3 regions of the Catenovulum sp. SX2 genome follow, and region 1 is predicted to be linked to each of the others. Evidence: predicted binding sites of a transcription regulator. Region 1 holds the regulator's gene; each other region holds the start of a gene.
The links. Region 1 encodes FliA, which starts transcription of late flagellar genes. Its sites were predicted from a motif close to CTAAAGNTNNNNNNNNNNNNGCCGATA; they were not measured.
Positions count from the first base shown of each region.

Region 2: the regulator FliA is predicted to act here: its motif matches at 2,446-2,472, upstream of ACMZOO_RS11265 (DUF5610 domain-containing protein).
Region 3: the regulator FliA is predicted to act here: its motif matches at 8,652-8,678, upstream of ACMZOO_RS14775 (flagellin N-terminal helical domain-containing protein).

Region 1 is NZ_CP182493.1:3,318,052-3,328,595, forward strand. Features, by position in the region: gene flhF (flagellar biosynthesis protein FlhF) at 1-699, shown strand, start outside; gene ACMZOO_RS13800 (MinD/ParA family protein) at 715-1,569, shown strand; gene ACMZOO_RS13805 (RNA polymerase sigma factor FliA) at 1,576-2,298, shown strand; gene cheY (chemotaxis response regulator CheY) at 2,337-2,720, shown strand; gene ACMZOO_RS13815 (protein phosphatase CheZ) at 2,740-3,471, shown strand; gene ACMZOO_RS13820 (chemotaxis protein CheA) at 3,488-5,767, shown strand; gene ACMZOO_RS13825 (protein-glutamate methylesterase/protein-glutamine glutaminase) at 5,809-6,963, shown strand; gene ACMZOO_RS13830 (ParA family protein) at 6,977-7,750, shown strand; gene ACMZOO_RS13835 (chemotaxis protein CheW) at 7,743-8,528, shown strand; gene ACMZOO_RS13840 (chemotaxis protein CheW) at 8,549-9,040, shown strand; gene ACMZOO_RS13845 (DUF2802 domain-containing protein) at 9,047-9,457, shown strand; gene uvrY (UvrY/SirA/GacA family response regulator transcription factor) at 9,589-10,233, shown strand; gene ACMZOO_RS13855 (carbonic anhydrase) at 10,274-10,544, opposite strand, start outside.
Region 2 is NZ_CP182493.1:2,690,788-2,701,331, reverse strand. Features, by position in the region: rRNA gene ACMZOO_RS11275 (16S ribosomal RNA) at 1-96, opposite strand, end outside; gene ACMZOO_RS11270 (RNA recognition motif domain-containing protein) at 650-1,108, shown strand; gene ACMZOO_RS11265 (DUF5610 domain-containing protein) at 1,142-2,407, opposite strand; gene trmA (tRNA (uridine(54)-C5)-methyltransferase TrmA) at 2,569-3,666, shown strand; gene fabR (HTH-type transcriptional repressor FabR) at 3,669-4,274, opposite strand; gene ACMZOO_RS11250 (fatty acid desaturase) at 4,464-5,585, shown strand; gene sthA (Si-specific NAD(P)(+) transhydrogenase) at 5,768-7,195, shown strand; gene ACMZOO_RS11240 (alpha-N-arabinofuranosidase) at 7,254-8,831, opposite strand; gene ACMZOO_RS11235 (RpiB/LacA/LacB family sugar-phosphate isomerase) at 9,087-9,719, opposite strand; gene ACMZOO_RS11230 (sugar phosphate isomerase/epimerase family protein) at 9,750-10,544, opposite strand, start outside.
Region 3 is NZ_CP182493.1:3,509,997-3,520,540, forward strand. Features, by position in the region: gene flgE (flagellar hook protein FlgE) at 1-578, shown strand, start outside; gene ACMZOO_RS14740 (flagellar basal body rod protein FlgF) at 757-1,521, shown strand; gene flgG (flagellar basal-body rod protein FlgG) at 1,550-2,338, shown strand; gene flgH (flagellar basal body L-ring protein FlgH) at 2,364-3,056, shown strand; gene ACMZOO_RS14755 (flagellar basal body P-ring protein FlgI) at 3,064-4,155, shown strand; gene flgJ (flagellar assembly peptidoglycan hydrolase FlgJ) at 4,167-5,144, shown strand; gene flgK (flagellar hook-associated protein FlgK) at 5,208-7,256, shown strand; gene flgL (flagellar hook-associated protein FlgL) at 7,260-8,486, shown strand; gene ACMZOO_RS14775 (flagellin N-terminal helical domain-containing protein) at 8,802-9,626, shown strand; gene ACMZOO_RS14780 (flagellin N-terminal helical domain-containing protein) at 10,145-10,544, shown strand, end outside.

The DNA of each region.
Region 1 (10,544 bases):
TTAACAAATCAAATTAATGTAACCAACAATGACATAATGCGTCGTGGTGGCGTAGTGGCATTGTTAGGGCCAACCGGCGTGGGTAAAACAACCACAGTGGCTAAGCTAGCTGCGCATTTCGCGAAAAAACATGGTGCAGACTCAGTTGCTTTAGTAACAACCGACACATATCGCATTGGTGCACATGAACAATTACAAACTTATGCGAAAATTATTGGCTGTCCGTGTAAGGTTGTATCACACTCAGAAGAATTGGCTGATACACTTCACCAGTTACGTAATCGTAAACTAGTATTAATTGACACCGCAGGTGTTGGCCAACGTGATTTACGTTTAGCTGAACAATTAGATAGCCTGATGAAATCAACTAATGTTAAGATTCGAAGTTACTTAGTATTACAGGCTACAGCACAGCGCCGCGTTTTAATGGAAGCTGTGCAACAATTTAAACGAATTTCGTTATCAGGTTGTATTTTCACCAAATTAGATGAAAGCATGAGTTTGGGAGAAATTATTAGTGTTGCCATTCAAAATGCCCTGCCAATCGGGTATCTTACTGATGGTCAGCGCGTGCCAGAGGATATAAAAGCAGCAAGTGCACAATATTTAACCGATAAGGCAGCCGGATTAATGGACGAAAGAGATTTTTCTCATCCATACTGGTTTACAGATGGCGCAAGACAGCCTATATATAAATAAGAATTTATGAAGATAATGAACCAGTTAGGTGATCAGGCCAATGGCCTTCGAAATATGAAGCAAAAAAGAGTAAAAGTAATTGCAGTCACAGGCGGCAAAGGTGGCGTTGGTAAAAGCAATGTATCGCTGAATATGGCTGTTGCAATGGCACAGCAAGGCAAGCGTGTACTCGTTTTTGATGCTGACTTAGGTTTAGCCAATGTTGACGTAATGTTGGGATTGCGTGTAGAGAAGAATTTATCTCATTTATTAGCGGGAGAATGTGGCTTAGACGACATATTGTTAACAGGTCCGCATGGTATTCAAATTGTTCCTGCTACTTCTGGTACACGTAATATGGTTGAGCTAACGCCACAGGAGCACGCTGGCTTAATCCGAGCATTTAGTGAATTGCAAAAAGATTTTGATGTATTAATTGTTGATACCGCAGCAGGTATTTCTGACATGGTGCTGAGTTTTTCCCGTGCAGCACAAGATGTCATGGTTGTGGTATGTGATGAACCCACCTCAATTACAGATGCTTACGCATTAATGAAAGTATTGAATCGTGATTTTGGCGTATTTCGTTTCAAAATAGTTGCCAACATGGTTCGTTCAATGCGTGAAGGTCAAGAATTATTTGCTAAACTATCCAAAGTTACTGATAGATTTTTAGACGTAGCCATTGAATTGGTTGCGATAATACCGTTTGACGAAAATATTAGAAAATCGGTCAGACGACAGAAAACAATCGTAGATGCGTTTCCGAAATCACCTGCCGCTATCGCCTTTAAAACCTTGGCGGCAAAAGCGGGACGCTGGCCCATACCAGATAATGCAACTGGGCATCTAGAATTTTTCATTGAACAATTGGTTGCACCAGGAGCTTAGTCTGTTGTGAATAAAGTGGCGGCTTACCAAACTGTAGATCAAAAACAGGCATTGGTGGAAATGCATGCTGGTTTAGTTAAACGCATCGCTCATCATATGATGGCGCGTTTACCCGCCAGTGTTCAGGTTGATGACCTGATTCAAGCTGGCATGATAGGTTTGCTTGAAGCTTCGAAAAATTTTGATGGTAGTAAAGGCGCAAGTTTTGAAACTTTCGCTGGTATTCGAATTCGAGGTGCAATGTTAGACGAGATCCGTCGTGGTGATTGGGCACCTCGTTCTGTACACAAAAACAGCCGTATGATTTCTCAAGCAATCGCCGAAGTAGAAAAAGAAACTGGCCGTGATGCAAGAGATGCAGAAGTAGCTGAAAAACTTGATATTTCGCTAGATGAGTACCATCATATTTTAAATGATGTAAATTGTGGCAAGATAATTGGCATCGAAGATTTAGGTGTTACCGAAGACGTTATCGGTAGTCCCGACAGCAAAAATGCTGACGAGCCATTTGAAGATATGGCTCATGGCGCTTTCCAAGGCGCCTTAGTCAAGGCAATTGAAACTTTACCCGAAAGAGAAGCGTTAGTTTTATCCTTGTACTATGATGAAGAATTAAACTTAAAAGAAATCGGTGCAGTGTTAGACGTAAGTGAATCGCGCGTGAGTCAGATTCACAGCCAAGCTATGCACAGGTTAAAAGCCAGATTAAAAAGCTGGCAACAGATATAATTTGATTTGCTACATAATAATCGCGAGCGGAGGAAGCTTTGGACAAGAATATGAAAGTGCTAGTTGTAGACGATTTCTCAACTATGCGACGCATTATTAAGAACTTACTGCGAGACCTAGGTTTTACAAATGTGTCAGAAGCAGATGACGGCGCTACTGCCTTGCCTATGTTGCAAAATGGTGATTTTGAATTTGTTGTAACAGATTGGAATATGCCAGGCATGCAAGGCATCGACTTGTTAAGAGCCATTCGTGCAGATGCAAAATTAAAACATATCCCTGTTTTAATGGTTACGGCAGAAGCGAAAAAAGAACAGATTATTGCAGCAGCTCAAGCTGGTGTAAATGGATACATAGTTAAACCATTTACCGCAGCTACATTAAAAGAGAAGCTCGATAAGATATTCGAACGTTTAGGTTAAGTGATTTAGGAGAATTCTATTGTTGCCAAATGCTCCTAAAATCAGTTTGGAAGATGCTAGACGGTTAGTTGCTAGCCTTGAACAAGGTGACAACGACACTGCCAATCAAATTATTGACTCCGCTACGCAAGCTGCGTCTGTAGAGCTTTTTGAAGAAGTAGGCAAGCTGACGCGACAGTTGCACAACTCTATAGGCGATTTTCAACTAGATGTGAGAATTGCCGACTTAGCGACAGAAGATATTCCTGATGCTAAAAACCGTTTAAGTTACGTAATGGAAATGACCGAAAAAGCAGCCAATAAAACTATGGATGCTGTGGAGGATTGTTTGCCGATTGCAGAGGGCTTAGACGATAATATTAAAGATATAATTCCGACTTGGGATAAACTAATGAATCGCCAAATCGAGCTAAGTGAATTTAAAACACTTTGTCATGATTTGGACAGTTTATTAAAGAAATCGCAAGGTGATGCCGAAAGCTTAAAGACGCGATTAAACGATGTATTAATGGCTCAAGACTTTCAAGATTTAACAGGCCAGGTCATTCGTCGAGTAATTGAACTAGTAAAAGAAGTAGAAGATAACTTAATTCATTTACTTACCGTATTTGGTGAACCACAACCAGCTGAAAAAACAGACAAAGCGGTTAATGAAGGTCCAGAAGGGCCAATCATTGACGCGGAAGAAAGGGTGGATGCGGTTTCCAATCAAGATGAAGTGGATGATCTTTTGTCGAGTTTAGGTTTTTAATTAGGGGACAGGTTCCATGAGCTTTGATGTAGATGAAGATATATTGCAGGATTTTTTGGTCGAAGCGGCTGAAATTCTGGAACTGTTATCTGAGCAGCTAGTGGAGCTTGAGAATAATCCAGAAGATTCTAATTTACTCAATGCAATCTTCCGAGGATTTCACACCGTAAAAGGTGGCGCAGGCTTCCTAGCGATGACAGCACTAGTTGACGCTTGTCATGGTGCTGAGAATGTATTTGATATTTTGCGTAAAGGGCAACGTGAAGTTACCCCTGAATTAATGGATGTTATTTTACAAGCGTTGGATACTATCAACGTCATGTTTGCGCAAATTCAAAATAGAGAAAGTCCAGAGCCAGCAGATCCTCAATTATTGGACACTTTACACAAACTCAGTGAACCAGCGTCAGCCGATGAAGCCGCCATCTCAGCACCCGCTCCAGCAATAGAAGAACCTATTGGCGATGATTCAATAGAGTTTTTTGATTCAGCTTTAGATGAACCTGAAGTTGATTCTACACCAGCTAGCGCGAGTGAATCTTCGGCGCCACTGGATGAAATTACCGATGATGAATTTGAAAAATTATTGGATCAATTACATGGTGCGAATAAAGGGCCAACAAGTACAGGCTCACCAGCGCCTGCACCAGCACCAGCTGTAGCCGCGGCACCAGCATCTTCATCGACAGATGAAATAACCGATGACGAATTTGAAGCTCTGTTAGATGAATTGCACGGTAAAGGGCAGTTTAGTTCAAATGATTCTGCGCCAGCTCCGTCAGCAACGCCTGCGCCATCGCCAGCTGTTACTGCTGCAAGCTCAGGCGATGACATTTCAGATGACGAATTTGAAGCTTTATTAGACCAGTTACATGGTAAAGGAAAAGGTCCTTCTGCTGAATCTGCTCCTGCGCCAGCGGCACCTAGTCCGAGCCCCGAAGCAAAAGCGCCAGCTCAGACTCCAGCCGCTAAAACGCCTGCACCAAGTCCAGCTCCCAAAGCAGCACCCGCTCCGAGCCCTACAGCTAAAGCACCTGCTCCAAGTCCAGCACCAGCTGCTAAAACAGCCGCGCCGGCAGCTGCAGCTGAAAAGAAAAAAGCGCCAGCGCCAGCCCCTGCAGCTGAAACAACAGTGCGGGTTGACACTAAACGCCTTGACCAAATTATGAATATGGTTGGTGAATTAGTGCTAGTGCGTAATCGTTTGGTTAGTTTAGGTATCAATGTAAACGACGAAGATATGTCCAAAGCGATCGCTAATTTGGATGTAGTCACTGGGGATTTGCAAGGTGCGGTAATGAAAACGCGTATGCAGCCAATCAAAAAAGTATTTGGTCGTTTTCCGCGAGTGGTACGTGACTTAGCTCGTTCATTGAACAAAGAAATAACTTTGTTGTTAGAAGGTGAAGAAACCGATTTAGATAAAAACTTGGTTGAGGCGTTAGCCGATCCACTTGTGCATTTAGTTCGAAACTCAGTCGATCATGGTATTGAAATGCCAGATGTACGTAGTGCCAGTGGTAAAGCACGTTGTGGTACTGTTAAGCTTTCTGCATCGCAAGAAGGGGACCATATATTATTAACCATCGCTGATGATGGTGCTGGTATGGATCCTGAAAAGCTTAAAGAAAAAGCAATCAAAAACGGTATTATGGATTCAGACGCTGCGGCACGCATGTCTGATTCCGAAGCTTATAATCTAATTTTTGCGCCAGGTTTTTCGACCAAAGAGCAGATATCCGACATATCTGGTCGTGGTGTGGGTATGGACGTTGTTAAAACGAAAATTACTCAACTTAACGGCTCTGTTGTTATTAAATCTGAAAAAGGTGTTGGTACTCAATTAGATATTAAAGTGCCATTGACCTTGGCAATACTACCAACTTTAATGGTGATAGTTTCAGGGCAAACTTTTGCATTGCCACTTGCTGGTGTCAGCGAAATTATCAATCTAGACTTGAAAAAAACCAATACGGTTGATGGTCAGTTAACTATGATAGTGCGTAAAAAAGCGATACCACTATTTTATTTGCAAGATTGGTTAACTCGTAACGATAAAAAACAAAAACGCGGTAATCGCAATATTGGCCATGTAGTCGTAGTACAAGTTGGAGCGGGCAAACAAGTTGGTTTTGTTGTCGATTCTCTAATTGGTCAAGAAGAAGTGGTGATTAAACCGTTAGACGCTTTACTTCAAGGCACGCCTGGCATGGCCGGTGCGACCATTACCAGTGATGGCGGCATTGCGCTTATTTTAGATGTGCCAGGTATGCTTAAAAAATACGCTAAACGCTAATATCGTTTAGTTATCTCTGGACAAAATTTAAGGCGGAGTTCATGCCGATTCGTGTTTTGGTAGTAGACGACTCAAGTTTTTTTAGAAGACGGGTGTCGGAAATAATAGATCAAGATCCAGACTTGACTGTTGTAGATACTGCATTAAACGGTAAAGACGCTTTAGAAAAAGCCATGAAGCTCAAACCTGACGTTATTACTATGGATGTGGAAATGCCTGTGATGGATGGCATTTCTTCTGTGCGTGAGATAATGAAGAAGTATCCCACGCCTATTTTAATGTTTTCGTCGTTAACTCATGATGGTGCGCAAGCCACACTTGATGCATTAGAAGCCGGCGCTTTAGATTTTTTACCGAAAAAGTTTGAAGATATTGCCCGCAATAAAGATGAAGCAGTAAACCTGCTGCAGACCCGAATAAAACAAATCTCCAAACGACGCATTAGTATGCGTATGGCTGCGCTTAAGTCTGCTGGGACAAACAGATTTGCCACTCGAAGCCAAATTGCTTCTCGGGTTGAAAAGAAAGAAACAGCTGTTCCAGAGCAGTCTACCAGAGCGCAATTAGAAGCAATTCAATCAAAACGTCGAGCTGTTAGCCCAACTAAAAATGCGGGCAGTTATAAAATGCTTGCCATTGGCACATCAACCGGTGGACCCGTTGCGTTACAAACCATTTTAACTAAGTTACCGAAAAACTTTCCGACGCCTATTTTGTTAATTCAGCATATGCCTGCAGCTTTTACCTCAGCTTTCGCTGCAAGGTTGGACAGCATGTGTGAAATTTCGGTCAAAGAAGCACAAAATGGTGATGTATTAAAAGCTGGCTGCGCTTATTTAGCACCTGGCGGCAAACAAATGATGGTGGATGGTGTTGGCAGTGGCGCTCGAATTCTAATCAAAGAAGATAACTCAGATAGATTGACATATAAGCCGAGCGTAGATGTGACCTTCGCATCTGTCGGTAAAGCCTATAAAGGGCAAGTGCTGGCGTTAATTTTGACTGGTATGGGCGCTGATGGTCGAGATGGGGCTAAATTTTTGCAGCAACAAGGTGCGACGATATGGGCGCAAGATGAGGAGTCTTGTGTTGTTTATGGTATGCCTCAGGCTGTCGCGAGTGCAGGAATTTCTTCAGAATCTATTGCATTAAACCAAATGGCTGACAGAATAAAGAACGAATTTAGTTTGCAATGATTAAGGGTCACTTTTGATAGTTTGGACGATTGCCAATCAAAAAGGAGGCGTTGGCAAAACAACAACAACGGTAACGTTAGGTGGGATCCTTGCTGAACGCGGAAAACGGGTATTACTAATTGATACCGATCCTCACGCATCTTTAACTTATTATTTTGGCATTGACTCCGAAGAATTAGACAACAGTGTTTTTGATTTGTTTGTAAAACGCAACTCAATGAACAAAGAGCAACTGTTGCAAATGTTGTGTCCAACTTCTATTGCTAATATGGATATATTACCAGCCACTATGGCGCTTGCGACTTTAGACAGACGCATGGGTAATCAAGGTGGTATGGGACTTGTTCTAAAAAAAGCGATACACCTTTTGCAGGATGAATATGACTACGCGCTAATTGATTGTCCACCTGTACTTGGGGTACTTATGGTTAACGCCTTGGCAGCTTGTGAACGCATATTAGTACCGGTACAGACTGAGTTTTTGGCATTAAAAGGTTTAGAAAGAATGATGAGAACCTTGTTTTTAATGGCAAAATCACAAAAAAAGCATTATAAGTACACTATAGTTCCAACTATGTTTGACAAGCGTACCCGAGCATCGTTAGAAGCGTATAAAGAATTGAAAAAGGTTTACGGGGATGATGTTTGGTCAAGTGTTATACCCGTTGACACCAAATTTAGAGATGCAAGTTTAGAGCAGTTGGTACCGTCAATGTATGCACCTAAATCTAGAGGTGTATTTGCGTACAACTCGTTATTAACATTTGTATCGGAGTTAGATGATTAGGGCCATGAGTAAAGGTGTATTTGCTAACGAAGAGGTAATGGAAGAATACCTCAACGCTTTATTAACGGAAGAAGTTGATCTTGCTGTGGCACCTGCACCCAAAGCTCAAGAAAAAGTGGTAGCGAAAGAAATCGCTCGACCTTATGCACCAGCAGCAGAACGTGTAAAACCAGTTGAAGAACTGCTAAAACAAGTTGAAATACCCGTTGAGCCAATTGTACCGCCAACACCTGTTGTAGAAGAACCAGAAGTTATTGAACAAACTGAAGTTGTTGAAGAGTTAGTGGTAACACCTCCACCACCAACAACTCCAGAAAAAGAAATACCAGTTGAAGATTTTCAGGCGCTTTATTTTGAAGTAGCAGGTTTAGTATTAGCTGTACCACTAACTGAGTTGGGTGGTATACATAACCTAGCTGAGGTTTCGCCACTGTTCGGAAAACCTAAATGGTTTAAGGGCTTAATGATCCACAGAGAACAAAAAATTAATGTGGTGGATAGTGCGCTTTGGGTGATGCCTGAAAAATACAACGACGAGCTAGCAGATTCGTTAGACTATAAATATTTAATTATGTTGGGCGATAGTAATTGGGGGCTAGCTTGTGAAGGTTTAGTTAATACAGTGACTATGGCACCAGAAGATATTAAGTGGCGCACCTCTGACAGCAAACGCCCTTGGTTGGCAGGTTTGGTTAAAGAGAAAATGTGTGCTTTACTGGATGTTAAGCAGTTAATTCAATTATTAAACCAAGGCTTAAATAGCCTTGATAAAAAATGACACTAGTCGGAGCTTAGAATATGAATAGTGCAAGCAGAAATACTGTGGCAGATGCGGCCGATAATGAGATTTTGCAGTGGGTTACTTTTAAGTTAGACGATGAAACCTATGGTATCAACGTAATGCAAGTGCAAGAGGTATTGCGCTACTCTGAAATTGCGCCCGTACCTGGTGCGCCTGACTATGTGTTAGGTATTATAAACTTGCGTGGTAATGTTGTTACCGTTATTGATACACGCTCGCGTTTTGGACTAAACCCTTCTGAAGTGACTGATAATTCTCGAATTGTAATCATTGAAGCAGAGAAACAAGTAATTGGTATCCTAGTAGATAGTGTTGCTGAAGTCGTTTATTTAAAATCTTCTGAAATCGACAGTGCACCAAACGTTGGCACCGAAGAAAGTGCGAGATTCATCCAAGGTGTTTCTAACCGCGGCAGCGAATTATTAATTCTTGTTGATCTAAATAAACTGCTAAGCGACGAAGAGTGGGATGAACTTAGTACTTTCTAAGCATATATGGAAATAATCATTTTATCGGGCTGCATTGGTGTTTTAGTGTTGGCCCTAATGGTGACCTTTTACCAAATAAAACAACTCAAACGTCAGCTAGTTGATACAAACGCCTCGTTATCTCAACAGCTGAGCCAATTTGAACGAGATGTTAAAATAATCAAGTTAGAGCTTGAAGAAATTCGTCAGTCAAGTGTTGGTGTTGGTAAAACGGTCAAAACCTTAGGCCAGTATTTCTCTCAACTAGAGCAAAAATTTAACGAAGTTGAGCTATTTGAACCTGAATCTAAGCTTTATACTCGTGCGGCTAAGTTAGCGGAAAAAGGCGCTTCGGTAGACGAAATTATGGCTGAATGCGAAATACCTAGAGCTGAAGCCGAGTTAGTGCTGTCTCTGCGTAATAAAGTCGCTAGATAAATCGCTAATCTGTTATCTAATTCTTTACTTTTGTTGACGTTTCTATAACAATCTTTTTAGTGCCTAGGGTAAATTGGGTATATAACTAGCTGGGAAGCTAACCTGAATACAATAATAAATCGGAGTCAGAGTTGATAAACATACTATTGGTTGATGACCATGAATTAGTACGTACAGGGATTAATCGGATTTTAAGCGAAGTCCGTGGTATTAAAGTTGTTGGTGAAGCACAGACTGGCGAAGAAGCGGTGCAATTTTGTCGTAAAAATAATCCAGATATCGTATTGATGGACATGAATATGCCAGGCATTGGCGGAATGGAAGCGACAAAAAAAATAGTACGTTATTGTCCTGACACTAAAGTTATTTTTCTGACCATACACACAGAAAATCCGATTCCTGCCAAGGTCATGCAAATTGGTGCAGCTGGTTATTTGACCAAAAGTGCAGCACCAGATGAAATGATCAAAGCGATTCGCCTTGTTCAATCCGGCCAGAGATATATAGCACCAGATATTGCACAGCAGATAGCCTTATCTCAATTTGGTGGTCAGGATGAAAACCCATTTGATGTGCTGTCAGAGCGCGAGCTGCAAATCATGATGATGATTACTCGTGGTGAAAAAGTTCAAGATATTTCCGAACAACTTAACTTAAGTTCCAAAACAGTTAATAGTTACCGTTACCGCATGTTTGAAAAATTAAAGATTAGTGGTGATGTTGAATTAACTCATTTGGCGATTAAATATCGCATGTTAGACACCAATGATCTATGAGGGTAATCTCTATCTGAGATTAACCTCTGAGACGAGCGTTTTATTTGCCAATAAATTCAGCATAAGCCTCTTCTAACGACACAAATGCGTCCTCAAGCTCGTTGTAAACCTTGACCTTGCCATTTTTAATATCGTATACCCAGCCATGAATGCTTACTGCTTTTTGCGCTAATTTAACCGCTACAGCAGGGTGTGTTTTTAAATGGGCCATTTGCATAACAACATTTGCTTCTATGACATCGTTCATATGCACAGGCTCTAATTTCCCGTACTTAGCTTTAACTATCTCACCAGCAGCACGACAGTGACCA
Region 2 (10,544 bases), 630 kb from region 1:
TCATCATCTAGCAAGCTAGATATGTTACCGCTCGACTTGCATGTGTTAGGCCTGCCGCCAGCGTTCAATCTGAGCCATGATCAAACTCTTCATAAAAAAGTTTTAATCTTTGTCTCAATCTTACTGAATTAACAAGTATGTCACTTCTGATAGATTGAATAATTTTTTGTCTATTCAAACTATGCGAGTGCCCACACAGATAAATAAGGTTACTAATTTTTAAAGAACATTTTAGCGAGCAACTTATGTTTAACTCGTTAAGTGAGGCGCGCATTCTACGCTTCTCATTTCGCTTGTCAACCCTTTATTTTTAAGCTTTCGAGAAAGTTTTAAAAATAAGTTTTTGGTTCAAGCTTGCAGGATTTGGAGGAGTTTAACTTCACCGCGTCGCTGCGTTGTGGTGGCGCATTATAGGGAGAAAAGAATTGCCGTCAACACGTTTTTTGAAGTTTTTTTAAATAAAGTTTCGTTCGCTCATAATTCATACTAAGCAGTACAAATTAACGCTAGTTATTGACTTTTTTTTAACCTTTTTCCATTTTTTCAGTACAAAAGTGATGTTAAACAGGTTAATTTATAGCGTGCATATTTTTATGCGCCTTATTTCTAATGATAATAATCTTTAATTTTGAAATTTTTTGAGGTCTTTATGTCAAATGTTGTAATTAAGCAGGCATTGGTTTTAGTTGTGCTTGCACTTGTTAGTTTTTTTGTCGTTCCTGCTCTTTCTATTAATATCGAAGTAAATGTTGCGCTTGCGGTTGGTTTAATTGTTGGTGGTGCAGTTGTCATTTTCTTATCACCATCTGCGGCAGCTGATACTCAAGCAAACAGCGAAGCTTCTAAAACGCTTTATGTGGGAAACTTACCTTACAGAGCAAATGAAGCCGCTGTTCGTGAATTATTTTCTCAACATGGTGATGTGAGGTCAGTTCGTTTAATGCGCGACCGCAATACAGGTAAACGTAAAGGTTTTGGTTTTGTAGAGATTAATGAATCAGCAGCCGAAGCTGCTATCAATGCTTTAAATGATCAAGAGTTTCAACAACGCACATTAAAAGTACGTGAAGCAAAAGACAAAACACAACAAGAAGATAATAACGCTTAAGCTATTATACTTCCCTTGTTGATAAATACAGGTTTATTCGCCTTTATCTTTATCACTGCCATTAAGCAATTGTTGATTAAAGTGATTAAACCTGTTTACCGCTTCTAATAACTCATTGCCTGTTAGTTGAAATTGATTGCTAAACACTTGACTGACTAAATGAGCCACTTCTTGTTCGTCTTGTAATTGATTAGCACCTTGAGCAACCATATCTTTAAGTTTTTCGACATAAGCCATGATTGGCTCTTTAACACTATTCGGTAGTTGAGCTTGCCCATTTTCACTATATGACTGATAAGCAACTGTCGACTGACTCACTCTTTTATTCAGATCTAATGCAAAATTACTAATTTCTGATTGGTCAAATCCTAGTTTTAAAGCTTGTTCGTACGCAGCTTCAACATCACCATTATAAAATTCATCGGCTACACTACTGACATTTTTGACCAAATCCGCGATTGCAGCTAATTCATCTTGATCCAATTCACCTTCTACTGAGAAGTGCAAACTTTCTTGCGAATATTGACTCGACAACATAAACAGACTGGATTCACTGCCTTGCTCCGATTCAGCTTGCTGTGCTTGTAGGATATTAACTTGCTCATTTAACCGAGCAAAATCAATTAAAACTTTGTCGCCGTCTTTGGTGGTTAATTCTAATTTAGTTGATTGTGATTCCGTTGTTTGAGATTGTAATCCGGCTTCAAAAATAGACTGAGGTTGGGTTAGACCATTTATACGTTTGTAGATATCGTCCAAGCCATTGTTGATCAAACCATGCGCTTTTTTGATGCCATTAGCTAAATCGTCATCTTGTTCTTCTGATACACCCAAGATTTTTTTTGCGTCTGCAACACCTTTGGCTACGCCTTTACGAGCTTGGGTTAACATATCATTAAGCTGTTCAGTTTCCGCTCCAGACTCTTGCGCAGAAGTAATCACACCATCAACAAACTTTAAGACGTTTTTAGCGACAGCTTCAAAATCAAACAACTTTTCATTACGCGCTTTGATTTCATCAAACGAAGTTTGGTTAATATCGACTTTTTCAGCCGATAACTTTTGCCAAACTTCAAGCTGCTGACTAAAGTTTTGCTGCAAAATAGATAAACCCAGCTTGCTGGTTGATTGCTGACTTATATGCGCCTGATCTAAAACAGTTTTACTGTTAGCTTGCTGCGCTTGTTTTGTTTGCTCATTTGTCGCTGCATCATATACATCAGCTTTTGCAGCAGTCGATTTATCGCTACTAGCTGGTACAGTTTTATCTGTACGGGTTGTAATGTTTGATATATCCATACCGCCACCACTTCAATTAAAGCTATTCTTATATGCTATATCGGCACATAATGAATATATTTTAGCCAAAATACCTGCTTTTTGAAAAATAGTTAGTTCTGTTACTGAAAATGATGCGTTTTCCAGTAAAATAATCCTTTTTTGTCAGTGTGAATTTCAATATGCGTGTTAATCAAATCGATCCCAGCCAATACAACCAACTACTCACTAACAAAGTAGAGAGCACATTAAAGTACTTCTCGGGATTAGAATTGCCAAATGCGTCTGTTATTGAGTCAATTCCACAAAATTACCGACTACGCGCTGAATTTAGGGTTTGGCATCAAGATGAAGATAGTTACTACATTATGTTCGATCCTGAAACTAAAGAAAAATATCGAGTTGACTACTATTTACCTGGCAGTGAATTAGTCAATCAGCTAATGCAAGCTGTTCGTGATGCCTTTTTAGCCAATCCAATATTGCGTTTTAAATTATTCCAAGTTGACTTTTTAACCACACTGAGTGGTGAAGCGCTTGTGAGCTTGATATACCATAAACCATTGGATGAAGAGTGGATAGAACAAGCAAAAGCGTTAAAACAGCAATTAAATTCCATAGCCAAAATTGAGTTAATTGGTCGTGCACGTAAAACCAAGTTATTAATTGACCAAGATTATGTGGTCGAAAACTTTGAAGTAAACAACAAACACCTCAGTTATAAACAAATTGAAAATAGTTTTACTCAACCTAATGGCTACATTAATCAAAAAATGCTTGATTGGGCGGCCGACATCAGCCAAAACTTGAGCGGTGATTTATTAGAGCTCTATTGTGGAAACGGCAATTTTAGTCTTGGACTAGCACACGCATTTGACCGAGTGTTAGCAACTGAAATTTCGCGCAGTTCAGTAAAAGCCGCGCAATTCAACATAGAGTTAAATGGCATAGATAATGTGGTTATCGGCCAATCATCAGCCGAAGATTTTGCTGCAGCATACTTTGAAGGTAAGTCTGTTAAGTCGTTAAAAGAGATTGATTTAGCCGAATACCAATTTTCGACTATTTTAGTTGACCCACCAAGAGCTGGCTTAGATGAAGACACAGAACAACTGGTTAGCAAATTTGACAACATTTTATATATTTCGTGTAACCCTGAGACATTGGCAAAAAACCTTAACCACATATGCAAAACGCATCAAGTTAAAGACATTAGCTTTTTTGACCAATTTCCATATACACACCATATTGAAACTGCGGTCTGGTTAGTAAAACGCTGATTTTATGCTCTATCCAACTCCACTCTAGCACCGTTAACAATCAACCTCAGCTGAGCAACCAATCGCTCAGCTACAGCTCTACGTTGGCTAAATGACATATCAATAACTTCCGCGCCGGCATGAAAAACCAACTTCACCATGGCATCTGCTTGAGTGAGTGCAAATTCCAATTGGCAACTTTGTGATTTACTAATGTAATCAGCTAATTCAGCGATAAAGTGATCGACTTCACGCGATATTGCCGCTCTAAACTCTTCCGATGTACCACTGTTGGCTTGCAGTAAAATTCGAAAAGCACCTTCATTAGTTTCCAAAAATTCGATAAATGTCAGTACCGAAGTCGCAATAACCGAACCTTCGGAGGCAATGCGTTTACGTGCTTGACGCATTAATTGGCGCAATAACACACCAGCTTCGTCCACTAAAGTTAAACCCAGCTCATCTAAATCTTTAAAATGCCGATAAAATGATGTCGGCGCAATGCCAGCCTGACGCGCCACTTCACGCAGGCTTAACTGAGTATAGTTTTTTTGTGCAGAAAGTTGTTCAAATGCAGCTTGAATAATAGCCCTGCGGGTTTTTTCTTTTTGTACAGCCCTAACACCCATTCTAACCCCACATCTGACTTTTTTGGAAAATTTACTCGGGCAAAAGTATAAATGATTCAACAATTAAACAGCAAAATTAAATATCATAGCGACAAACAACTTGATCCTTGCAGTGCATACACTAAAATTGAGCTAACACGTGTACGCTAATTTTAGCTACCGACCGTAGTAATTGAACAAGGCTCAATAATGAAAAAAGCTCCAATAGTATGGGTAAACCTACTCATTTTCTTAATAACCGGATTGATCGCATTAGTTGGCATTCCGCTTGATATCTATTTTAATGGTTTAGACAGTACACAAATTATCGCAACTGTTTTATGTTTGGGTTATTGCGGTATGTCTATTACAGCTGGTTACCACAGATTATGGTCGCATAAAACTTACCAAGCACACGCTTTTGTTCGCTTTGTTTATGCAATTGGTGGGGCGTTTGCACTGCAAAACAGCATCTTACATTGGTGCTCGGATCACAGAAACCATCATAGATTCGTAGACAATAATGATAAAGATCCTTACTCAGCTAAACGTGGATTTTGGCATTCACACATTGGTTGGATGATCCGTGAGTATCAAGGCCCAGAATACAAAAACTACAACAACACTAAAGATTTGCAAAAAGACAAAATAGTCATGTGGCAACATAAATATTACCTGCCACTCGCGATTGTAACTAACTTCGGCATACCAATTTTGCTCGGTTGGTTAAACGGCAATATTTTAAGCATGCTGTTATGGGCAGGCGTACTGCGATTAGTTTTAAGCCACCACTTTACATTTTTCATTAATTCACTTGCACATATTTGGGGTTCACAACCATATAGCAACCAGCACACGGCCAAAGACAACGGATTTTTAGCACTTTTAACCTATGGTGAGGGTTACCATAATTTTCATCACACTTTTGAATATGACTACAGAAACGGTATTCGTTGGTGGCATTTTGATCCAACCAAGTGGTTTATTAAAACTGCCAGTTATGTTGGTTTAACCAGCAAATTACGCACCACGCCGGAAGAGAGAATTGAAAAAGCTTTGGCGGAAAATCACTTCGAAACCCTCAAAGAACGTTTATTGCATTTGCCACATAACCACCCGCTGGTAAAAAAACTTGAACACGAGTACGAGATATTGCAGCAAAAGATGAACGACTTTTATGCTGCGCGAAAACGTTTATTAGAAATAAAACGTAAAAAGATGGCGAAAGACTACAAAAAGACAGATCTATACGCCCAAGTTCAAGAGTTAAAAGCTAAATTTGAAGAACACAAAAACAAGTTTTTTGATTTATCTATTCCTCAATCAGCATAGTCCTATAGCATTACACGAAAACCAGCTAAACATTTTGCTGGTTTTCACCTTTCCCACCCGAATTTATCTCTGAGTATTACCGAGTAAAATAATCAAAACACTTTGTTTAATCTGTACTTATAAGCGGAAATGTCATAACTTTATTCTAAAATAAAAAGACAGATTTCAAGGATAAAGTACGCATGGCTAAACAACAGACACAAAATACATCTGAAATATCTTATGACTTTGATGCAATAGTGATTGGCACTGGCCCGGGTGGCGAAGGTGCCGCTATGGGTTTATCTAAGGCAGGGCAAACAGTCGCAATAATCGAGCGCCATTCTTCGGTCGGCGGCGGTTGCACACATTGGGGAACTATTCCATCAAAAGCGCTCCGCCAATCGGTTTCACAACTGATGCATTTCAACTCCAACCCACTGTTTAGCCAAACAGGGCGTGATAAACACTTTACTTTCCCACAAATACTCAAACATGCTGAAGGTGTTATCCGTCAACAAATTCGCTTGCGCGCTGGTTTTTACGATCGAAATAGAGTTTCTTTAATCACAGGCGAAGCGTCATTTGTCGACAAAAACACGGTTTGTGTTACTCATCAAGACGGCTCTACCCAAGAAATAAAAGCGAAAACAATTGTTATTGCAACCGGCTCACGCCCATATCGCCCAGCGGATGTTGATTTTAACCATCCGCGCGTATACGACAGCGATACCATTTTATCGCTGAATCACGATCCTAGAAGCATCATAATTTACGGCGCTGGAGTTATAGGTTCAGAATACGCCAGCATATTTAGAGGTTTAGGGGTAAAAGTAGATTTAATTAATACCCGTGATCGCCTTCTAGCCTTTTTAGACAACGAAGTTTCTGATGCTATTAGCTATCATCTGCGTAACAACGGCACTGTTATTCGCAATGGTGAAGAGTACGACTCTATTAGCGCATCAGACGACGGCGTAATCTTAAAAACTCAATCTGGCAAACGCTTTAAAGCTGATTGTTTGTTGTTTGCTAATGGCAGAACTGGTAATACTGACACACTTAACCTCTCAGCTGTTGGCTTAAAATCAGATAGTCGAGGTCAAGTTAAAGTAAATGAGAATTATCAGACAGAAATAGACAATATTTACGCGGTTGGTGATGTTATTGGTTACCCAAGTTTAGCCAGTGCTGCTTATGACCAAGGGCGAATAGCGGCCAACTTTATCACTAAGTCAGGTATTCAATCTAAACTCATTGCGGATATTCCAACTGGCATTTATACCATTCCAGAAATAAGCTCAGTTGGTAAAACAGAACAAGAGCTTACCGCAGCAAAAATTCCTTATGAAGTGGGCAAAGCTCAGTTTAAACATTTAGCTCGTGCGCAAATTGCAAATGCGACAACAGGTGGATTAAAAATACTATTCCACCCAGATACACGTGAAATTTTAGGTATACACTGTTTTGGTGTATCTGCATCTGAGATTATTCATATCGGCCAAGCGATTATGCAACAGCAAGGTGGAGCTAATACAGTAGATTATTTTGTCAATACCACATTTAACTACCCAACTATGGCAGAAGCTTATCGAGTAGCTGCATTAAATGGCTTAAACCGACTTTTTTAAGAAAGGAAAGCAGTGCTATGTACTGCTTTCCACACCCAGAAGAGTTTGAGAAATAAGCTTATTTTAAGGTTACGACTATCACTGAATGCGCAGGCAAGTCAAACGACAACTTGCCGCGCTTGGCTCGCTGACTAAAGTCTTTTGGTTTAACTTCAGCTGGATCAGCAAACGTATTATGCGCATTCATTTTTTTCGCAGTTAATATTTGCCCTTGTGCTTTAGAGAACTTAGTACCCAAAACACTCACATCGACATCCGACTTTTCCGTCGCTGACAAATTAACTAATGCCAATACTGTGTCGCCATCTTGCGTTTTTGCAGCTGTCATAGATACAGCTGGAATGCTGTTGTCGCCCACTTGAATATATTGCATCACTTGTGTGTGCACATCTAACTGTTTTGCATCTTGAAATGGCACGTACATTTTGTATGCATGGTAAGTAGGCGTTAACAACATTTTTTCTTTGTCAGTTAATATCATCGCCTGCAATACATTAACCATTTGTGCAATATTGGTCATATGCACACGCTCGGCATGTTTGTGGAAGATATTAAAGTTAACAGCTGCAACTACGGCATCACGCATGGTATTTTGTTGATATAAAAATCCAGGTTCACGCCCAGGCTCGGCATCATACCAAGTGCCCCATTCATCCACGTAAAAACCGATTTTTTTCTCTGGATCGTTTTTATCTAATACAGCGACATTCTGACTAATAAACTCATCCATTTTTAGCGTATTCAGCATAGTTGAATACCATTCCTTTTCCGGGAAGTTGACCGCTTCACCTTTTTTATCCCATTTATTGGTTGGCAAAGTGTAGTAGTGATAAGAAATTGCATGCATATTGCGTTGGATATTTTTGCTGAGTACATCTGTCCACTCTAAGCCACGCGCATTGCCACTACCGCCGCTTGCTACCATAGTTGGGCGACTGCCATGTGGTGCTTTTAAGAAGGTTGCATAATGATTATACAAATCAGCGTAATACTCTGGGCGCATATGGCCGCCACAACCCCAAGCTTCGTTGCCTATGGTGAAATAGTCCACTTTAAACGGCTGCTCTCGGCCATTTTTGCGTCTTTCATTGGCAAGTGTCGAGTTTTTATCTGAAGTCATATACTCCATCCACTCTGCCATTTCTTGTGGTGTACCTGTACCCAAATTACCATTTACATAAGTTTGTGCACCAAGCATTTCAGCTAATTGGAAAAATTCATGTGTGCCAAATGCATTGGTTTCTTCTACCCCACCCCAATGGGTATTCACTTTTATTGGTCGTTTAGCCGGATCACCAATGCCGTCACGCCAATGGTATTCATCGGCGAAACAGCCACCCGGCCAGCGGATAAGCGGTACTTGTAAATCTTTTAGAGCTTGAATAACATCATTGCGAAAACCATCTGTATTTGCAATTTCAGAATCTTTGCCAACCCAAATCCCTTCATAGATACCATGGCCTAAATGCTCGGCAAACTGACCATATATATTTTTATTTATAGTCACGCCCACTTTGGCTGTATCGACAATAAATTCTGCCTGAGTGTCGGCAAAACTAGCTGGAGAGTGGAGAGTAAACAAAGCCGCACAGACTAAACTTGCGAGCTTGGTTATTTTTGTTGCTTGAGTTTTCATATTATTCCTTTGTTTTTATTGTGAATAACTGTGCTAAACGACAGCTTACTGACTGCTGATAATTTGTCTTACGACTAGCAAAATTTCATAAATGCTAAAGTAAATAACCTAAACTCTGTGCAAATCCCCAGTGAGCTAACTTTGCACAGACCTCGGGTTAATATCATATTATTTTTAAGTGTAGATAAATAAAAAGGGCTACCAGAGCCCTTTTTAAAAATCATCATCTTTTTAAATAACCTGTGTTACGGTTAATTAAACAAACGATTTAACAAATTCAGCAATTTCAGGCTCTTGGCAGTTAGCGAAGAAACACTCTTGGAAGCGTGCACCACCAACAGCTTGTTTGATCAATTCAGGATCAAGTAATTTTAAACCTGCTAAAAAGTCTTTCGACATAGCAGTTTTTACATCATTTAAAATACCGGCATTTTCAACTTGTGACGCTTTGCGCTCTGGTGGATAACCTTGGCCTTTAACGCCAGTAAATGCTTTTTCGAAGATATAACGAATGTTTAACTCAGCGCCCCAACCAAAACCTTTAGCGAATGGTAAAGATAAAGCATTGCCGTTGTTAATTTGTGCAAATAAATATGCATCAGACGGGTCGATACAATAACCACAAGTAACACCAGGGTGTGCATTTAACGACATCAAAGCACCTTGACCCGTACCACAACCAGCCACAATAAAATCAACCGCTTTAGAGTTAATTAATAAACCTGCGATAATACCTAAATGTATGTAAGTTAATCTGTGGTCGTTGTCACCGTCCATACCTACGTTAAAAACTTCGTGGCCTAAATCAGCAGCTACTGAGTTTAGTTGCTCTAATACAATTGGGTTTTTCGCCGCTTGGCTAAACTCGTTCATCAATGCAATTTTCATAATTAGCTCCTCAAATTTGGTGATATGAGTTTATTTCACCATAGTTAAAATCTGTTCAACATTGTTTGGATTTGTCGCTTCAAAAATACTGTGGATATAAGGCTTATGCTCACTTAACCATTTAATAAAATGTTCAAATGCAAATACACCTTCACCCAAAGGTAAATCGCCGGTTTTAATGCCTTGTTCAATGACAAAATCTTTAATATGCACAGCGGCTAGATACGGCGCAAATGCGTCCAAGTCTTTTTCCATTAACTCAATTTGCTTATCAGCTTGCTCTAGAGGAAATAAATTCACCGGGTCGTAAATAATTTTTACGCTAGGTGAATTTACTTGCTCAAGTAACTGCAGCATTTTTTCACGGGTATTGATAATGTGATGATGCGCCACTGGCTCAATGCCTATATCAACGCCATTCAACTCTGCCACTTTACTGAGGCGATAAACCGATTCAACTAGCTCGTCGTATGCATCTTGCTGACTGTTGTTTGGATGAAAACTACAATCAGCATTGCGTGAGCCTGTTTCTGTACCAACTAATGCACAGCCAAAGTCACGTGCATATTCTAAATGGCGTTCAAAACGACGTAACGACAATTCCTTTTCATCTTTGTCTGGATGAATTGGATTGATATAACAACCCAATACTGCAATTTGAATTTGTTGACGGGCAAATGCATCACGTACAGTTTGCGCAAAACCAGCGGTCATTTGGCTACTGGCTTCCGTTAAACAGGGGAATGATTTCATAGGTGCAAGTTGCACGCATGACACGTCAAACTGGCCGATTAATTCAGCAATTTCCGCAGGTGTACCTTGACC
Region 3 (10,544 bases), 190 kb from region 1:
AAGGTGAAATTCAATCTGTTAACGGATATATCCCAGGTACAGATTCAGAGCCATTTGTTCGCAGCCAACCATTAGGTACTGATGATGGTGTTGCGCCAGCGGAAGCTCAAGTGTTAACCAATGGTGCTGATGCAACCCAAAGTATTATTTTAGATTTCACTGAACCAACACAGTTTGCATCCGCATTTGAAGTAACATCACTTGAACAAGATGGCGCGACAGTCGGTCGTTTGACTGGTGTAACAATTGCTGATGATGGTTTAGTTTCGGCGAACTATTCTAATGGTACAGTTGATTATTTAGGCCGTGTGGCTTTGGTTCGATTTGCTAACGACCAAGGTTTACAACAAATTGGTAATGTTAGTTGGAAAGAAACTATTAATTCTGGTCAGCCGTTAGCGGGTGAAGCAAATACAGGTACTTTTGGTACTATAGTTTCGTCTGCATTAGAGCAATCTAACGTTGATATTACTCAAGAGCTAGTGGATTTAATTACTTCACAAAAATCATTCCAAGCTAACTCTAGAGCATTAGACGTTAACTCGCAGTTACAACAAAATATACTGCAAATTCGTTAATTTAATTTTTACCTCTTCTTCAAACGGGCAGTCAAAAAAATGGCTGCTCGTTTTTCTATTTATCAAAGTCGTAAGTTTCTGACTTTCTTTATAAAAATAAATTTATTTTATTTATCTAGTTGGCACTAACCTTGCAAAATTAACCCTATGTCAAACTATTGTCAGAACGGCGGTTAACATGGATAAAATGTTGTGGGTGGCCATGAGTGGCGCCAAACAAAATCTGATGGCGGTATCTGTCCAAGCCAATAACTTAGCGAATGTAAAAACGGTTGGTTTTAAAGCTGATCTTGTGCAAGCGCGCAGTATGCAAGCTTTTGGCGAAGGGCTACCAACACGCGTATTTTCAATGGCTGAACGTCCTTCGCAAAATATGTCGGGTGGCACCATGATAACCACAGGTCGTGATCTAGACATAGCCATTCAAGGTGATGGTTGGATGGCGGTTGAAGATAAAAATGGCCAAGAAGCATATACACGTTCAGGTAATTTACAAATAACCCCTGAAGGTTTGTTAACAACATCTACAGGTCAGCCGGTTATTGGTGAAGGTGGACCTATTTTATTGCCTATTCCAGTCGACAAAATTGAAATTGGTTTAGATGGCGCAATTGTTGTTCGTCCTCAAGGTGCACCGGCCAATTTTTTAGAAGAAGTTGACCGGATTAAATTGATAAAACCTGACAATGATTTTGAACTCGACAAAGGCAACGATGGTTTATTTAGACCAAAAGAGTTAGACGCTTTTGCCCAATGTGGATTCTGTGAAGCATCACCTGATGTACGCATTATCAAAGGTGCATTGGAGTCGAGCAACGTCAATGCGGTAACCGCTATGGTTGATATGGTTTCATTGCAGCGTCAGTTTGAGATGCAAAACAAAATGATGAAACAAGCAGAAAAAATCGACCAACAATCTGACATGTTAATGAGAGTTTTTTAATTGAGTTTAATTACTCAGGAGGTGAAATATGCATTCAGCACTCTGGATCAGTAAAACTGGGCTTGATGCGCAGCAAACCGATATTTCGGTTATCTCGAACAATTTGGCTAATGCGAGCACCATTGGTTTTAAAAAGAGCCGTGCTATTTTTGAAGACTTACTCTATCAAAATATTAACCAACCAGGCGGTCGCTCATCACAAGATACTGAGTTACCAAATGGTTTAATGTTAGGCGCTGGCTCTAAAGTAGTCGCAACCCAAAAGAACTTTTCGCAAGGTAATACTTTAACGACCGACAATGCATTGGATGTCATGGTGCAAGGTAAAGGCTTTTTTGAAGTCCTTCAGCCTGATGGCACCATAGCCTATACGCGTAATGGTCAATTTACCTTAGATGCAGATGGGCAAATGGTTACTTCTGGTGCTGGTTTTTTAATTCAGCCAAATATCACAGTTCCACCTGATGCACAATCTATCACTGTGTCTCAAGATGGTGAAGTGAGTGTTACTTTACCTGGGCAAGCTGATAACGTAGTAGTTGGTCAGTTAACTTTAACGGATTTTATTAATCCGTCTGGTTTACAACCTATCGGGCAAAATTTGTATACAGAAACCGCGGTAAGTGGTGCGCCAGTGCAGGGTAACCCTGGAGTTGATGGTTTAGGTTTTACCATTCAAGGTGCGCTTGAAACCTCTAATGTAAACGTCACCGAAGAGTTGGTTAATCTGATTGAAAGTCAGCGTGCATTTGAAATGAACTCTAAAGTAATTTCGTCGGTTGACCAAATGTTGGGTCAAGCGGTACAGCAGCTATAAACTTAGTGTGATTTGGAGGTGGCTGATGAAAAGTTTAATGTATAAATCAACGGCAACGGGCTTAATGCTTTTGTGTTTAGCAAGCTGTGCAACCACCAAAGAATCAGCTGCTATTCCTGATGATCCTGAATTTGCACCGATTGAACCAATTCCAGAAGCTGTTGCTATTGTGCCGACAGGCTCACTGTATTCAGATATTAGCCCAAATAATATTTACTCAGACAGCAAAGCAAGAAGGTTAGGCGATATCATTACTGTGGTATTGAAAGAAAATACATCAGCGTCTAAACAAGCTAAAGCTGAATATGGGAAAGAAAATGACGTGTCACTACAGCCATTTTCAGCACTTGGCCGAGTGGCAACAATTGGTGGCAATCCACTTGATTTAAGTTTAAGCAGTGAAAGTGAATTTAAAGGCGACTCTAAAGCTGACCAGAGCAACAGTTTAACTGGGCAAATTTCTGTGCACGTAACACGCATTTTACCCAATGGTAATTTAGTTGTACGTGGTGAAAAGTGGTTAACTTTAAATACAGGTGACGAATATATTCGTGTAACCGGCATAGTGCGCCCAGCCGATATTAGCAGTGATAACACAGTGTCCAGTACTCGAGTTGCCAATGCGCGCATTCAGTACAGTGGTACAGGTTCATTTGCTGAATCGAATCAACAAGGTTGGTTATCTAAATTCTTCTATTCCACTTGGTGGCCGTTTTAAGGAGTAGATGATGAAAAAACTTATTTTATTTATTAGTTTGTTGCTTGTTAGCGGTTTTACTCAAGCGCAACGCATTAAAGATCTAGCAAGCATTCAAGGTATTCGCGACAACCAGTTGGTTGGTTATGGCTTAGTAGTGGGTTTGCCGGGAACAGGTGAACAGAGCCCGTTTACTGAACAAAGTTTTCGAACCATGTTAAATAACTTTGGTATTAGTTTACCTGCGTCGACCAAACCAAAAATCAAAAACGTAGCCGCAGTTGCTGTGTCAGCCACTTTGCCGCCTTTTACCAAACCAGGTCAACAAATTGACATCACAGTCTCTTCTATTGGTAGTGCAGGTAGTTTAAACGGCGGTACTTTATTACAAACCATGTTAAAAGGTGCTGACGGTAAAATTTATGCAATTGCCCAAGGCAGTTTAATTGTTGGTGGTTTTGGTATTCAAGGGCAAGATGGTTCACAGGTGTTGGTTAATACCCCAACGGTTGGCCGTATACCAAATGGTGCATTAGTTGAACGAGAAGTTCCGACTGCTTTAGGTCATGGAGATACACTTACCTTTAACTTACATCAATCAGACTTTACCACAGCAAAACGTATGGCTGATGTGATTAATCAATTAGTCGGGCCTAATTCGGCGACAGCGTTAGATGCAACCTCAGTGCAAGTAATTGCACCGCGTGATATCGGCCAACGTGTTTCTTACATTGCGACGTTAGAAAATTTAGAATTTACCCCGGCAGATGCACCTGCCAAAGTGATTGTAAACTCACGTACTGGCACAATTGTCATAGGCAAAGATGTACGTCTAGCTCCAACGGCTGTAACACATGGTGGACTCACAGTTACTATTGCCGCTAATCAGCAAGTGAGCCAGCCAAATGCGTTTGCTGATGGTGAAACAGTGACAACCAAACAAACTTTAATTGATGTTGCGCAAGACGATACACGTATGTTTGTATTGGATGCAGGTACTAGCCTAGACGAATTAGTTAGAGCGTTAAACGAAATTGGCGCAGCACCAGGTGACTTAATGGCGATATTAGAAGCGTTAAAAGAGTCGGGTGCGTTGCAAGGCGAGTTAGTGGTTATCTAGTAGGTGACATCATGGATAAGTTAGATCAAGCACAATTTGTTCAAGATTTTTCTGGGTTAAATGGCCTGCGCGAAGCGGCACAAAGTAATCCGAACGATCAAAAAGCTTTACGTAAAGCTGCTGAACATTTTGAATCTATCTTTATGAAAATGATGTTGCAAAGCATGCGTCAAGCAGAAGAAGTACTAGAAGACAAAGATAGCCCGTTTAACAGCCAAGAAACTAAGTTTTTCCGTGGCATGATGGATGATCAAATGGCGGTTGATTTATCCTCGAGTGGCGCTTTGGGTTTAGCCGATTTAATCGTTGAGCAACTATCTCCAGGTAGTAACAATACCATGCCAGCATCCGCGCTTAGAAACGATGGCCAATTAGCGAGAGCACAAGCCCAAGCAAAAGCTCAGTTCAATTTAATGGCTGAGAACAATCAAAATTCCAATCAAACTCAGCAACCCTTGCAAGCACAAAATACCAACAAAACAAGCAACGAAGAGAAGATAGAGTTTGCCAATAAACAGGATTTTGTCGACAAGTTAATGCCGTATGCCACTATGGCGGCAAGCAAACTGGGTATTTCGCCAATTGCCATGATAGGTCAAGCAGCGTTAGAAACTGGTTGGGGTCAGAAAATGATGCAAAAACTTGACGGCAGCAATGCATTAAACTTCTTTGGTATTAAAGCTGATGGTCGTTGGAGTGGTGACAAAACCACAGTCAATACTTTGGAATATCGCAATGGTGTTGCTCAACAAGAAAAAGCGCATTTTCGAGCTTATTCAAATATTGCTGAATCCATGCAAGATTACGCCGACTTCATCTTAAATAGCCCTAGATATCAACAAGCGGTGGAATCTAGCGATAGCGCCAAAAGCTACTTTTCTGAATTACAAAAAGCAGGTTATGCGACAGATCCTAACTATGCTGACAAAATTATGTCTGTATTAAAAGATTCTGTGTTCGATTCAGCAAGAGATATGCTAAAGTTTTAAGAATAGCTGCCGATAAAGAACATAGCGAAAGTTTTGCTTGTGCTCGGTTTAAGGTTTAATTAAATGACGGACTTGTTAAAAATTGGTTCTTCCGCTTTGTTGGGTAATCAAAACCAACTAGCAACAACCAGTAACAATATTGCGAATATGAATACGCCGGGGTATACCCGTCAGCGTACTGAATATGCTAATTATGTAGAGTGGGGCCTTGGTCGCCCACAAGTTATCCGCATGTTTGACCGTTATGCAATTGACCAATATCGCCGTGACACCACAGAAAACGCACGTTTGGAAACCTATTCTGAAAATACCAGTGTGCTGGATAACCTTTTCTCAGATCAAACTGTTAGTATTGCTAAAGGCCTTGAAGGTGTGTTTCAGCGTTTGCACGAAGCGAACGACGAGCCTACTTCATTAACCCCTCGCCAATTGGTGATCTCTGATTCCAACGCGTTAGTAAGCCGCATGCAAAGTTTGACTGACAGGGTATTAGAGCAAGAAGAAATTGTTAATGATGAAATTAAACTTGAGCTCAGCGAAACCAATTCACTGATTCAAGGTTTATATCAACTCAATGAAAAAATAGTCGCCTCAAAACAATCGTCAGTAAATGGCCAGTCTGCACCTGAGTTACTAGATGAACGCAACGAAGTTATTCGCCGCCTTGCCGAAAAAGTAAATATTCAAACTTTAGAAGCAGATACAGGCGCGATTTATGTTAATACCCAAGGTGGTCAATCGCTGGTAACTAATGCAAACTATTTTCAATTTAAAGCTGTATCTGGCGATCCAGACCCAAATCGTACTGAAATTCAAACCTACATAAATAATAACCCAAATGCGGTCAAAGATTTCCGTACAGATAACTTGGGTGGCTCAATTGGTGGTTTGGTCGATTACAGAACAACAGTTTTAGATGAAGCGATTAATTCGCTTGGTCAATTGGCGATTGCTTTTTCTGATGCGATGAATCAGCAAAACAAAAAAGGTGTTGATTTAGACGGTCAATTAGGGAGTGATATTTTCACTATACCTAGTACGCAAGCTTTGGGTTACGATGACAACAGTAGTGCGAATCATTATGTTGAGGTTCGAATCGAAGAAGGTTTGGGTGATGAAGTCACCAACTTTGATTATCAAATCACCTTTACTTCTGCGACTGAATACACAATTCAAGCATATAAACAAGGTGAAACAATAGGTTCACAAAGTGGCCCATTCACTATTCCTGCGAGTACGGCCGATTATCAAGGCAGCGCAGATGGATTACCTGATGGTTTAGAATTAAGATTTTCACCAGACACAGCTTTTGTTGCAGGCGATAGCTTTTTAGCTCGTCCAACCCGCTTGGCTGGTGTGCAAATTGAAATGAATTTAAATCGCCCTGAACAGCTGGCATTAGCATCACCAATTAAAGTTGAAAACCCGATCACTAATATCGGCAACGGCACAATAAAGTTGCAAGATATAACCTCTACTGATACGGATAACTCGACACTGAATATGAGTGCTTTTGACGCAGCTAATGCGTTAGATGCAGATGCGCCAGCGAAAGTGGTTTATACCTTAACGGGTGAATACGAAGTTCAAGACAGCACGGGTGCTGTTATTGGTACGGTTGCTTCTGGCGACAATATTATGGCGCAGTTGCAAGCAGCAGGTACTTGGCCAACAGCAACGCATGGTGATGATTACCCAGGCTATGAAATTAGTGTTTCAGGCCAGCCGCAAGCGGGTGATGAATTTAATATTAGTTTTAATTCAGATGCGCTGGACGATAATTTTAACGGCCAGAAATTAACTGATTTACAATCAGACGATACCATGCGCCGTAATATTGCTGGGACAGGCAATAATACCCTGACTTTTACCGAAGCATATTCCAATTTAATTGGTTTTGTTGGTGATACTGCCAATCGAGCGCAAATCGATTTAACGGCCAGTACAACTATGCTTGAACAGTCAGAGCAGCGGGTGGCGGATATGTCTGGTGTGAATTTGGATGAAGAAGCCGCTGATTTGGTTCGATACGAGCAAGCGTATAACGCAGCTGCTAGAATCATTACAGTATCAAACACTTTGTTTGACTCTTTGCTACAAGCAGTGAGGTAATGTATGCGATTAACCACTAATCTTATTTATGATCGCAGTTTACAAGGTATTTTGGAAACGCAAAAAAAACTTGTACGCGCAAACGATGTATTAACTAAACAGACGAATATTTTAAAGCCGTCTGACGATCCAACTGGTGCTACTAAAGTTGTTCGTTTTGATGAAGATTTAGCGCGGCTGGAGCAGTTTGGTAAAAATACCATTCATCTAAAAAATCAATTAAGTACCCAAGAAACCGCGTTGACAGGAATTAATACTGCGTTAACACGTGCGCATACTTTAGCAATCCAATCCGGTAACGGCGCGCATGATTATACCGACAGACGCGCATTGGCGGTTGAGCTTGAATTAATTAAAGGTGAAATCGCCGACTTGATGAATTCGAAAAATTCACAAGGTGATTATATTTTTGCTGGAGCAAAATCTTCACAAACGCCTTTTGTCCAAGACAGCAGTGGCAATTATGTGTATCAAGGTGATGAAAACGTCAAGAAAGTACAAATTTCTGAAACACTCAAAGTTGAATCTGGTATTCCTGGATCTGGCTTTTCGATTTTTGAAGACACAGCTGCCCGCAATGGTGTAACAATCGCAGGTACATCAACTGCTAGCGCTAGCTACCGACTCGACAATGGTGATAGTTTTGACAACTTCCACAAACAAAACTATCTAAAAATTCCACCGAGTCCGGCTGGTTCTAACGACTATAGTGTGGTGTTTGGTACAGGCACTTATCAGGTACAAGATAGTGGCGGCACTGTGTTAGATTCAGGCAATTTTACCGCTGGTGAGCCAGTCAAATTTAAAGGGCTTGAGTTTAATGTCAATGGCACACCTACAGCGGGTCAACAAATTGATTTTACCTTAAATGATCCGGCCAAAAGTAATATCCTCAATTCTTTAGATGAATTGATATCTAGATTACAGAGTGACGAAACTGGTGGCGATGGGCTCAATGACATTATTCAAAAAACCTTGTTTTCAATAAATCAGTCGCAAGAAAATATAGGTTTTGCTCGCTCTGAAATTGGTGGCCGTATCAATGTAATTGATAGTGTTGATATGTCTAACCAAGATTTGGAAATAAATGTCAAAGAGGCTAAAGCAAAAGTGTCGGAAGCTGACTTTGCTGAGGCTGTCACTGAATTACAAAAACAAGAAACTGCCTATCAGGTATCTAATACCACTTTTGGCCGCATAACCGGCTTGTCGTTATTTAACTTCTTGTAATTTTTCTTTAGAAATTTTTTGTTAGTTAAACCCGCTTCGGCGGGTTTTTGCATTTCTGCGTTTAAATTTTAGTTAAAGTTTTATCTTATCGTCCGACTCGGCAGAACTTAATAAAACTTTAGAGTCTAATTCATTAATTTATAAGCATAAATTTTAATATTTTCTCTAAAGAGTCAGTTTTTCTCACCGATATATAAAGTGTCAAAGGAAGGCAAATACAAAAACTAGAATAAACAAATTGATTGGCAATTTGTGCTTCTGGTTGTTGTTAAAACAACAAGGTACAAAAACTATCTATCGTAGGAGAGAGTAATTATGTCTATGTTTGTAAATACAAATATTTCGTCGTTGAATGCCCAACGTCAATTGTTTAACTCGGGCAATTCGCTGAATGTTGCGTTTGAACGCTTGTCATCCGGTTTTCGTATTAACCGTGCATCAGACGATGCTGCCGGTTTACAAATTACCGACCGAATGACCACTCAGGTGCAAGGTTTACAGCAAGCTGTGCGAAACGCGAATGATGCAATTTCACTGACACAAACAGCTGAAGGTGCAATGCAAGAAATCACTACCTCGTTGCAACGTATTCGCCAATTGGCGGTGCAATCGCAAAATGGTATCAACACGTCATCTGACCGATTAGCGCTACAAAAAGAAGTATCTGCATTAAAAACAGAAATTAGTCGAATCGGCCAAACCACTCAGTTTGCAGGTGTTGAACTATTAACTGGTACTTATTCTGCGGCATTCTTAGTCGGTGCAAATGGTGGGCAAACCATTTCGGTTAACCTGTCGAGAACAGGTGGCTTTGGTGCGTCAGGATTGGGAGTAGGTACCTTGTCGGTTCAAACTGAAAATGACGCATCTGCGGCATTAACTGCAATCGATGCTGCAATCTCGACAATTGGCTCTGCACGGGCTGATCTTGGTGCGCTGCAAAATCGTTTCCAGTCAACCATTCGAAACTTAAGCAACATTATTGAAAACGTATCGGGCGCTCGATCTCGAATCAAAGACACAGACTTTGCTACCGAAACGGCAGAGTTAACTAAAAACCAAATTTTACAACAAGCAAGCACGACAGTGTTGAGCCAAGCAAATCAGCGACCTCAATCTGCCTTGTCATTGTTGGGTTAATTTAATGGCTAAATGTATGCGAATCTTTATTCGCGCTAAACAAATACATCTGTAATTCACGAGTGGATTTGCGTTTTGCTCTTTGTTTTGAGAGTAAAACGCTACAGGGTGCTTTAAATACATATTTGTGCTGTAGATGTTTTGTTTACATCGTTCAAGCACATGTGTGTCAACCAGTTCGCGCACTCTCTCCTAACTTGTGTAGCGACTTGCTGGGGAAGTTTATTCCCCAGCTGTTTTGCTATTCATATCATATTCTTGCAACTGTTTAGTTGATCTTTTCTAATTAAATTATTAATAAAACAAAGTTCATTTAAATATTTATTTAATGCCCTTATTAGTTTTATTTAATTTGGAAAAATATATCAAAAAATGTTCAAATAATTTCTAAAGAGACTTTATTAAATGCCGATATAAAAAATGAAGAAGAGTAAAGTTTTATTATTTTACCCTTTATAAGTAAATTGTAGGCATTTGCCTTCATTTGTTGAACATTTAATTGCATAGGAGTGAGTACTATGAGTATGTTCGTAAATACTAATGTGTCCTCATTAAATGCTCAGCGCCAGTTATTTAATTCTGGCTCTGCGCTGAACGTTTCTTTTGAACGTTTGTCGTCTGGTTTCCGCATTAATCGTGCGTCAGACGATGCTGCTGGTTTGCAAATTACCGACCGTATGTCGAGCCAAATTCAAGGTTTGAATCAAGCGGTACGTAATGCAAACGATGCTATTTCTTTAACTCAAACTGCTGAAGGTGCAATGCAAGAAATTACCACTTCATTGCAACGTATTCGCCAGTTAGCTGTTCAGTCACAAAATGGTATTAATACCTCTGCTGACCGAACTGCTCTACAAAAAGAAGTTTCTGCACTTAAAACTGAGATCAGCCGTATCGGCCAAACAACTCAGTTTGCCG